One region of the Rhodococcus sp. NPDC127593 genome, then DNA from elsewhere that is predicted to be linked to it. Evidence: riboswitches for the same ligand, from Rfam matches in the RefSeq annotation. Region 1 holds a riboswitch; each other region holds the start of a gene.
The links. Region 1 has a riboswitch for S-adenosylmethionine ahead of ACFVJ3_RS09285 (putative leader peptide). Riboswitches for the same ligand answer to the same signal wherever they lie in the genome.
Positions count from the first base shown of each region.

Region 2: it holds a riboswitch for S-adenosylmethionine, as region 1 does, so the genes downstream of both, ACFVJ3_RS10760 (bifunctional o-acetylhomoserine/o-acetylserine sulfhydrylase) here and ACFVJ3_RS09285 (putative leader peptide) in region 1, are expected to answer to the same signal.
Region 3: it holds a riboswitch for S-adenosylmethionine, as region 1 does, so the genes downstream of both, ACFVJ3_RS19485 (aminotransferase class V-fold PLP-dependent enzyme) here and ACFVJ3_RS09285 (putative leader peptide) in region 1, are expected to answer to the same signal.

Region 1 covers NZ_JBHXWI010000008.1:49,043-52,009, reverse strand. The annotation lists gene ACFVJ3_RS09290 (ABC transporter substrate-binding protein) at 1-1,186, opposite strand, end outside; gene ACFVJ3_RS09285 (putative leader peptide) at 1,342-1,425, opposite strand; SAM riboswitch class I at 1,430-1,523, opposite strand; gene ACFVJ3_RS09280 (NtaA/DmoA family FMN-dependent monooxygenase) at 1,571-2,965, opposite strand.
Region 2 covers NZ_JBHXWI010000009.1:165,232-168,198, reverse strand. The annotation lists gene ACFVJ3_RS10765 (NADP-dependent isocitrate dehydrogenase) at 1-376, opposite strand, end outside; SAM riboswitch class IV at 651-771, shown strand; gene ACFVJ3_RS10760 (bifunctional o-acetylhomoserine/o-acetylserine sulfhydrylase) at 889-2,172, shown strand; gene ACFVJ3_RS10755 (homoserine O-acetyltransferase) at 2,169-2,967, shown strand, end outside.
Region 3 covers NZ_JBHXWI010000019.1:133,448-136,414, reverse strand. The annotation lists gene ACFVJ3_RS19495 (purine-cytosine permease family protein) at 1-796, opposite strand, end outside; partial or broken gene ACFVJ3_RS19490 (mammalian cell entry protein) at 943-1,137, shown strand; SAM riboswitch class IV at 1,217-1,331, shown strand; gene ACFVJ3_RS19485 (aminotransferase class V-fold PLP-dependent enzyme) at 1,383-2,678, shown strand; gene ACFVJ3_RS19480 (putative leader peptide) at 2,683-2,775, shown strand; gene ACFVJ3_RS19475 (hypothetical protein) at 2,825-2,967, shown strand, end outside.

The DNA.
Region 1 (2,967 bases):
ACACGGAGCTGAACAGAACGGGGAAGCTCAGCTTCTGACCGCCCTTCTCCCGGATGCCGTCGGCACCGGGAACCCAGCCCGCCTGATCGAGGATCGACTTCGCCTTCTCCGGGTCATATGTCACGTCCGGCAGCGCCACGTAGCCCGGGGTCCGGCTGGCCAGCGTACTGGTGGCCGGCTTGAAGTTGGGGCCGAGCACGGTGTCGACCAGTTCCTGCCGGTTGATCGCGGGGACCAGCGCACTGCGCACGACGGGATCGACGAGCGGTCCACGGGTCACGTTGGGCTGGAAGCCGAACGGGGTTCCGGGATTCGACGTGGTGAGCACCTGCCCGCCCGCACCTTCGATCTGCGGGGCGTCCTGCGGCAACGCGTCACTGATCGCGTCCAGCTGCCCGGAGGACAGGCTGCCCGTGCGGACACCTGATTCGGGGACGACACTGAACTCGATGGTGTCGAGGTAGGCCTCGCCGTCGTGGCCGAACACGTCGGAACCCCAGTTGTACCCGGCGCGCTTGGCGAGGGTCACCGACTTGTCCTGCTGGTAGTCGGCGTACGTGAACGGCCCGGTGCCCGAGATCTTGCCGGTGCACCGCTCTTCGGCGGACTTCGCGACGGACGCATCGGACAGGATGCCGAGCTGCGGGGTGGACGACGCCTGCAGGAACTGCGCGTTGGGTGCGGCGAAGTCGACCTGCGCGGTCAGCGGGTCGATCACGGTGGTGCCGGTGTAGCCGGTGAGGTAGCTGGCACCGAGCGCTGCCTTGGCCCCGGTGAGGGTGTTCACGATGGCGTCGAGATTCTTCTTCACCGACTCCGCGGTGAAAGGTGTTCCGTCACTGAACGTCACCCCCTCCTTCAGGTGGAACGTGAAGGAGGACGCGTCGGCGTCCGTTTCCCAACTCTCGGCCAGCCACGGCTTCAGTTCGCCCGTTGCCGGGTCCTGATCGGTGAGCGAGTCCACCACCTGACGAGCGACGTAGATCGTCTGGTTCGTGCCCGACTGTGCGGGGTCGGCGCACGTGGGTGCCTGCGAGAGGCCGTAACGGAGAGTGCCGCCGGGCTGTGCGGGGCCCGCATCCGCGGAGGAATTGCTGGAACCCCCACCGCAGGCGGTGAGCGCCGTGGCCAGCGCGGCGGCGACTCCGATACCTGCTGCGATCCGGTAGGGCGAGGACAAAGGCACTGATGGCACCGAGAACTCCGTGATCTCGAAGAAGTGCCGTGCGCGCTGCCCGTCGTATCGGCAGCGCTCACGCGCACAGAAAGGTGAGTGACACCGGATCCGACGCGGATGCGGTGTGTAGAGCAGGAACCCCGGATGTCTGTCGGGGTGTCAGGTCAGCTGTGACAGATGGAGGTGGACAGCCGGCAGAGATCGACGTGCAGACGCCCCCAGGCGCTCACGAAGCCTTCGGTCAACATGGTTCCTCCATCGATCCCGGCGGTAGCACCCGCACCCGCAGGGCGGGGGGTTGCTGCGACGTCAACGAGCCAGGTCTCTCGGTCGCTCTGGATGGTCGTTACCGAGTGTAAGAGATCCCCGGTCGCGGCGCCACATGGACCCTCGCTACCCGACCGCCTGCCGGGACTCGACCTCCCGCCACGACAGGGCGGGCCGGAGCCCGAGGTGCTCACGCAGGGTGGAACCGTCGTATTCCGTTCGGTACGAACCGCGCTCCTGCAATTCGGGTACGAGCAGGTCGACGATCTCGTCGAGTCCGGTGGGCACCAGGTACGGCGAGATATTAAAGCCGTCCGTGGCCCCACTGCGTACCCACCGGGTGAGCTCGTCGGCGACCTGTCCGGGAGTACCGGCGAAGCCGGAGCGCTGAGTGGTCGCGATCGCGACCTGCCGCAGCGACAGGTTCTGCGCCTCGGCCAGGGCCCGCCATTCCCTGGCGATGGCCAGCGGATCCTTTCCGTCGCGCGCGGCCCCGCGGGTGACGGAGATCGGCGCGGGCACCGGATCGAATTCGGGCAGCGGACCGTCCGGGTCGCGATCGGACAGATCGCGGCCCCACACCTGGCCGACCAGAGACAACGCCGTCTGCCCGGTGTACTGGCCCTCGCGGACCCAGCGCACCTTCTCCTCCACCTCGGACGCGTTCTCCGCGAGCACGATCTGCGTCCCCGGCAGGATCTTCACATCGTCCTCGGGGCGCCCCGCACGACGCAGTCTGCCCCTGATGTCGTCGGCGAAGGCGAGCGCCTCGTCGAAATGCGTTCCGTGCCGGGAGAAGATCACGTCGGTGTGCGCGGCCGCGAAGTCCCGGCCCGCCGGTGAGTCGCCGGCCTGGAAGATGACGGGATGCCCCTGCGCGCTGCGCGGCAGCGTGGGGGTGATCGTGACGCCGAACTGCGACGTGCGCCGGGACACCTCCTGCACACCGTCCGGGGTCGACCACGACGGCGCGTCGGTGCGCGTCGCGACCGCATCGTCGGCCCACGCATCCCAGATCGCCCGGGCGGTGTCGAGGAACTGCCCGGCCCGCTCGTACCTGTCCGCGTGATCGAGGAAGCCACCGGGCCGGAAGTTCTCTCCGGTCCACGCGTTGTCCGTGGTGACGGCGTTCCAGCCGGCACGGCCGCCGGACAGCAGGTCCAGCCCGGACAGCCGGCGGGCGAGGTCGGCCGGTTCGTTGTATGTGGTGTTCTGGGTGGCCACCAGCCCGATGTGCCGGGTGATGCCGGCCAGCGCCGAGAGTTGGGTGATCGCGTCCGGCCTGCCCACGATGTCGAGATCGAGAATCTTGCCTTCCTGTTCCCGCAGGCGCAGGCCCTCGCCGAGGAAGAAGGCGTCGAACAGGCCGCGCTCGGCGGTCAGAGCCACCCGCCGGAACGTTTCGAAGTCGATCTGCGATCCGCTCGACGGGTCCGACCAGATCGTCGTGTGGTTGACGCCCTGGAAGAAGACACCGAAGTGCACCTGGGCGCCGGGGCGCGCGTACGAGTTATCGGTCATGT
Region 2 (2,967 bases), on a different contig from region 1:
TGGTCCAGCCCGGAACCAGTCGCGGAACGTTGGAGATGATGATCGGCGCGCGGAAGATCGTCCCACCGAGGATGTTGCGGATGGTGCCGTTGGGCGACCGCCACATCTTCTTGAGGCCGAACTCCTCGACGCGTGCCTCGTCCGGGGTGATGGTCGCGCACTTGACGCCGACGCCGTGCTTCTTGATGGCGTTGGCCGCGTCGATGGTCACCTGGTCGTCGGTCTCGTCCCGGTACTCGATGCCGAGGTCGTAGTACTCGAGATTCACATCCAGGTAAGGATGGATCAGTTTGTCTTTGATGAACTGCCAGATGATGCGTGTCATCTCGTCGCCGTCGAGTTCGACGACGGTGCCCTCAACCTTGATTTTGGACATGGGTGCTTCGCGTCCTCCTAGGAAGTTTCCCTGGTTACACGGTTGCGGGCGCACTTTGTGAGTGGGTCCGCGAACGGTTCGCTTATCAAACGTAGACGGTCAAGGCGGCCGCTGGGAGACCGCACCTAAACAAGACAAGCGTACTGCTATGCGCCACGCTCGCAACACGTGGGGCACGCACCCCCACCCCTACCCGCGGGTAACTTTTCCCTGCTAGTGGCCCTGATCGGTGCCGTTTCCGGTCGTTCCACCCCAGCCGCTAAGATTCACTGCAGGTCATGAGTGCCAGCAACGAGCCCCGGCTAGCTGGCCGGCAACCCTCCACCGCGGTGGGGTGCCCCGGGTGATGACCTGGTTCCCTGATTCATACAACAGTCGGGTGACAAGCGCGGGTCCGACATCGGAGGTTCATGATGTGTTGTTGTTGTCGTAGATAGACCCCAGACAAGCCCTGCGCGCGAACGCACCAGCACTCCGTCCGCGCCTCGTCAGACCACTGGAGTAGACAGCACATGACCGAGAACTGGTCGTTCGAGACCAAGCAGATCCACGCCGGGCAGACGTCCGACGCGACCACCAAGGCGCGGGCGCTGCCGATCTACCAGACCACCTCGTACACGTTCGACAGCACCGATCACGCTGCCGCGCTGTTCGGTCTGGCCGAGCCGGGCAACATTTACACCCGCATCATGAACCCCACACAGGACGCGGTCGAGCAGCGCATCGCCGCCCTCGAAGGCGGTGTCGCCGCCCTGCTGCTGTCCTCCGGACAGGCCGCCGAGACGATCGCGATCCTGAACCTCGCCCAGGCAGGCGACCACATCGTCTCCAGCCCGCGGCTGTACGGCGGCACCTACAACCTCTTCCACTACACGCTGCCCAAGCTCGGCATCGAGGTCTCGTTCGTCGAAGACCCCGACGACCTCGAGCAGTGGAAGGACGCGGTCCGGGACAACACGAAGGCGTTCTACGGCGAGACCATCTCCAATCCCCGCAACGACGTCCTCGACCTGCCCGGCATCTCCGGGATCGCGCATCAGCACGGACTCCCGCTGATCGTCGACAACACGGTGGCCACCCCCTACCTGATCCGCCCCCTCGAGCACGGCGCGGACATCGTGGTGCACTCGGCCACCAAGTACCTCGGCGGCCACGGCACGGCGATCGCCGGTGTCATCGTCGACGGCGGCACATTCGACTGGACCCAGGGCCGCCACCCGGGCTTCACCACCCCCGACCCGAGCTACCACGGCGTCGTCTTCTCCGAACTCGGACCGCCCGCGTTCGCCCTCAAGGCGCGCGTACAGCTGCTGCGCGACCTCGGGTCGGCGATCTCCCCGTTCAACGCGTTCCTCATCTCGCAGGGCATCGAGACCCTCAGCCTGCGGATGGAACGCCACGTGTCGAACGCGACCGCCGTCGCCGAGTACCTCGAGGCGCGGCCGGAGATCGTGTCCGTCGGATACGCCGGGCTCGCGTCCTCGCCCTGGCACGACCGTGCGAAGCAGATCGCACCGAGGGGGGCGGGCGCCATCGTGACGTTCGAACTCGCCGGCGGCATCGAAGCGGGCAAGAAGTTCGTCAACGCGCTCACCCTGCACAGTCACGTCGCGAACATCGGCGACGTCCGCTCGCTGGTGATCCACCCCGCATCCACCACACACGCCCAGCTGACCCCCGAGGAGCAGGCCGCCAGCGGCGTCACCCCCGGACTGGTCCGCCTGGCTGTCGGCATCGAAGGGATCGACGACATCATCGCCGATATCGAGACCGGACTTACGGCGGCGGCATCTTGACCGTGAGCGCTGTACAGAACCTGCCCGTGGCGGACGGACGTCTCGGCACCATCGACATCGGATCACTCGAGCTCGAGAGCGGAGAAGTGATCCCGTCGGTGTCCCTTGCCGTGCAGCGATGGGGAGAGCTGTCCCCGAACCGGGACAACGTGGTGCTCGTCGAGCACGCCCTCACCGGCGACTCCCACGTCACCGGACCGGTCTCCGACGAACATCCCTCCCCCGGCTGGTGGACGGGAATGGTCGGTCCAGGTGCGCCGATCGACACCGACGAGTGGTGCGTCGTCGCGACCAACGTCCTCGGTGGCTGCCGCGGCACCACCGGTCCCGGTTCGATCGCCGAGGACGGGCGCCCGTGGGGCAGCCGTTTCCCGGAGATCTCCATCCGCGACCAGATCGCGGCCGAGAAGAAGTTCACCGACCTGCTGGGCATCGACAAGCTGGCGTCCGTCGTCGGCGGTTCGATGGGCGGAATGCGCGCGCTCGAGTGGGCGGTCACCTACCCGGACCAGGTGGCGTCGGCGCTCGTTCTCGCGGTCGGCGCCCGCGCGACCGCCGACCAGATCGGCACGCAGACCACCCAGATCGCGGCCATCACCAGCGACCCCGACTGGCAGGGCGGCGACTATCACGGCACCGGCCGGATTCCCCGGGCCGGACTGCGCATCGCCCGCCGGATCGCGCACCTGACATACCGCAGCGAGAGTGAACTCGACTCCCGGTTCGCGAACTCGCCGCAGGACGGCGAGGACCCGTCGCGCGGAGGCCGGTACTCCGTCGAGAGCTACCTCCAGC
Region 3 (2,967 bases), on a different contig from region 1:
TGGCCGCGACGATCGAACGGTCGCTGAACCGCACCCGGGAGATCCGCCTGCTGTAGTCGCCGAGCGTCGGGGCGTACGACAACGGACCGCCGACGGCGAGGACCACGGCCAGAATCCAGGTGGGCCAGAATCCGCCGAGGAGATAGTCGCCGCCGCCCGCGCCGCCGTCGAAGCGACCACCGAATGCGAAGACACCGAGCAGGAGCAGCGCGGCGACGACGGGCAGCACGAACTTCTGGAGCGCGACCACCGTGCCGTGGCCGAACAGCGCGACGGCCACGATCTCGGCGGCGATGATGCCGTAGCCGAGCGCGAGCATGCCGTTGTCGACCGGGGTGCCGAGCAGGCGGTGGGCGGCGGCAATCAGCGCGTCACCCGAGGTCCAGACCGCGATCGCGGCGTACGCGAGGGCGAAGAGCAGCGTGAGACCGGATCCGATCATCCGTCCGCTCACTCCGAAATGCGCACCACTCGACACGGTGTTGTTCGTGCCGGTGCGCGGACCCAGGAGTGACAGGGGAGCGATGAGGAGCGTGCCGAGGCCGATGCCGACCGCGCTGGCCGCGACCGCGCTGCCGAACCCGAGCCCGAACGTGATGGGGAGCCAGCCGAACACGATCACCGAGAACGCCAGGTTGCCGCCGAAGAACACGGCGAGCATGTTGAGCGGTCGCGAATCGCGCTCCGATTCGGGGATGTACTCCACGCCGATCGTTTCGACGTGTCCGAAGCGGTCCTCCGGCGGGGAGGGGGCGGTGTCGTCGAGGGGCGTCGCCGGGTCGAGATTCGTGGACACTGCGGACCTCACATTCTGGGGGCGGAGGTGACCGTCATCACGTCCTGTTGGGTACCGAAGATATTCCAAACTGAAAATTCAGTCAAGACCTGCGAGCGACGTGCACCACCGATGGCGGTGCGAAGTTTGCGCTACGACGACCGGGCTTCCCGCAGAACACCGCCGCGTCCTGTGCGGCTCCGCAGGGCAGTCTCGGCGTCCGCAGCGCGAACCGGATCGTGTTCGGCGACCCCGCCGCCGTGCGGCCGTGGGACTGCACACCCAAGAAGGACCCGAACAGGTTGGCCCTCAACCCGATTGCACATCAGCTCGCCCCGCTCCGCGCGGCGACCCCCAACTGACGCGAGTTCACGGGCGCGGATCCCGGACTCCCGGGTTTCGGGTTGACAACTGCGCGTCGATCCTGCAATCTTCGAAACAGGTCACGAGTACCAGCGTCAAGCCCCGGCTAGCTGGTCGGCAACCCTCCACCGCGGCGGGGTGCTCCGGGTGACGACCAGGCTGAGGTCCATACCGGATCCGGCAAGCGCGGACTCCGAGAGGGCACCGACCCTGCGACGAGTCCCTGACTACTAGGGATGTCGTGATGACTGCTGTATTGACCGCTGACGTGTGTGTTGCCCCCCTGGCTCAAGTTTCGGGCTCCGACCTGCGGGTTCCGCTCGTTCAGGGCGGTGACTGCACCTACGTCAACTTCGACTACGCCGCCAGTGCGCCGGCGTTGGCGCAGGTGACCGACCGAATCGGGGCACTGCTTCCGACGTACTCCAGCGTGCACCGCGGCGCCGGCTACGCGTCGCGGGTGTCGACCGAGTGCTACGAGAAGGCCCGCGACTCGGTCGCCCGGTTCGTCGGAGCCGGCGAGGACCAGGTGGTGGTCTTCACCCGGAACACGACCGACTCGTTGAATCTGCTCGCCGGCTGTGTCCCCGGCAGCACCGTGGTCCTCGACATCGAGCACCACGCGAACCTGCTGCCGTGGAAGAACTCTCGTGTCGTGAGGGCGGCGGACACGCTGGACGAGACCGTCCGCCTGCTCGTCGCCGAACTGTGCTCCAAGCCCACCGCCCTGCTCGCGGTGACGGGAGCGTCCAACGTGACCGGCGAGGTGCTGCCGATCGCCGCCCTCGCCGAGGTGGCGCATCGTTGCGGCGCACGGATTCTCGTCGACGCCGCTCAGCTCGCACCGCACCGACGCATCGACATCGAGGAGTGGGGTGTCGACTACCTCGCCTTCTCCGGGCACAAGCTGTATGCCCCCTTCGGCTCCGGCGTGCTGGTGGGCCGCCGGGACTGGCTCGACGCCGCCGAGCCCTACCTCGCAGGCGGCGGAGCGGTCCGGAACGTGACCGTCGAATCCACCCAGTGGGCGCCCGCCCCCGCCCGGCACGAGGCGGGGTCGCCCAACGTGCTCGGCGCGGCGGCGCTCGCCGCCGCGTGCGATGCGCTGTCCGAGCTGGACTTCGGCACGGTGGCCGAACACGAGGCGGCGCTCACCGGCCGGCTCCTCGACGGCCTCGGCTCCGTCGACGGCCTGGAGTTCCTGCGGCTGTGGTCGGACGCGCCCGACACCGTGGGGATCGTGACGTTCACGATCGACGGGTTCGAGCCGGGAGAGATCGCCGCCTACCTGTCCGCCGAGCACGGAATCGGAGTTCGCGACGGGCGTTTCTGCGCCCATCCGCTGCTGGGACGCCTCGGCCGGCCCGACGGCGCCGTGCGCGTGAGTGTGGGTCTCGGAAGCTGCTCCGAGGACGTGGATCGGCTGGTCGACGCGGTGCGCACCCTGGTGGCGGGGCGCCGGAACTGGACCTACGCCAAGGAGAGCGGCCAGTGGAATCCGGTGCCGGAGACTCGTTTTTCGCGGGACGCGCTAGTATGACCGCATGGCATCGCAGGCTGGGAGCACAATGATTGCTCACTGGTGCCGTCGGCATGTCGATCTGTGCCGAACCGCCTCGGGTATGTGTTCGAGCTGACCGGTCTTCCAGCTCCGTTTCATTCACACGTCATTCCCGAGGAACCCCAATGTCTCGAGACAATGTCTTCGCTTCCCGTCCCCTTCGCGTCGCCGTCGAACTGACCGGATCGGGCCACCACCCGGCGGCCGAGGGTGCCGCAGGCACGCGGCCGATCAACGGCGCGGACTACTGGGTGGACCTGACCGCCGA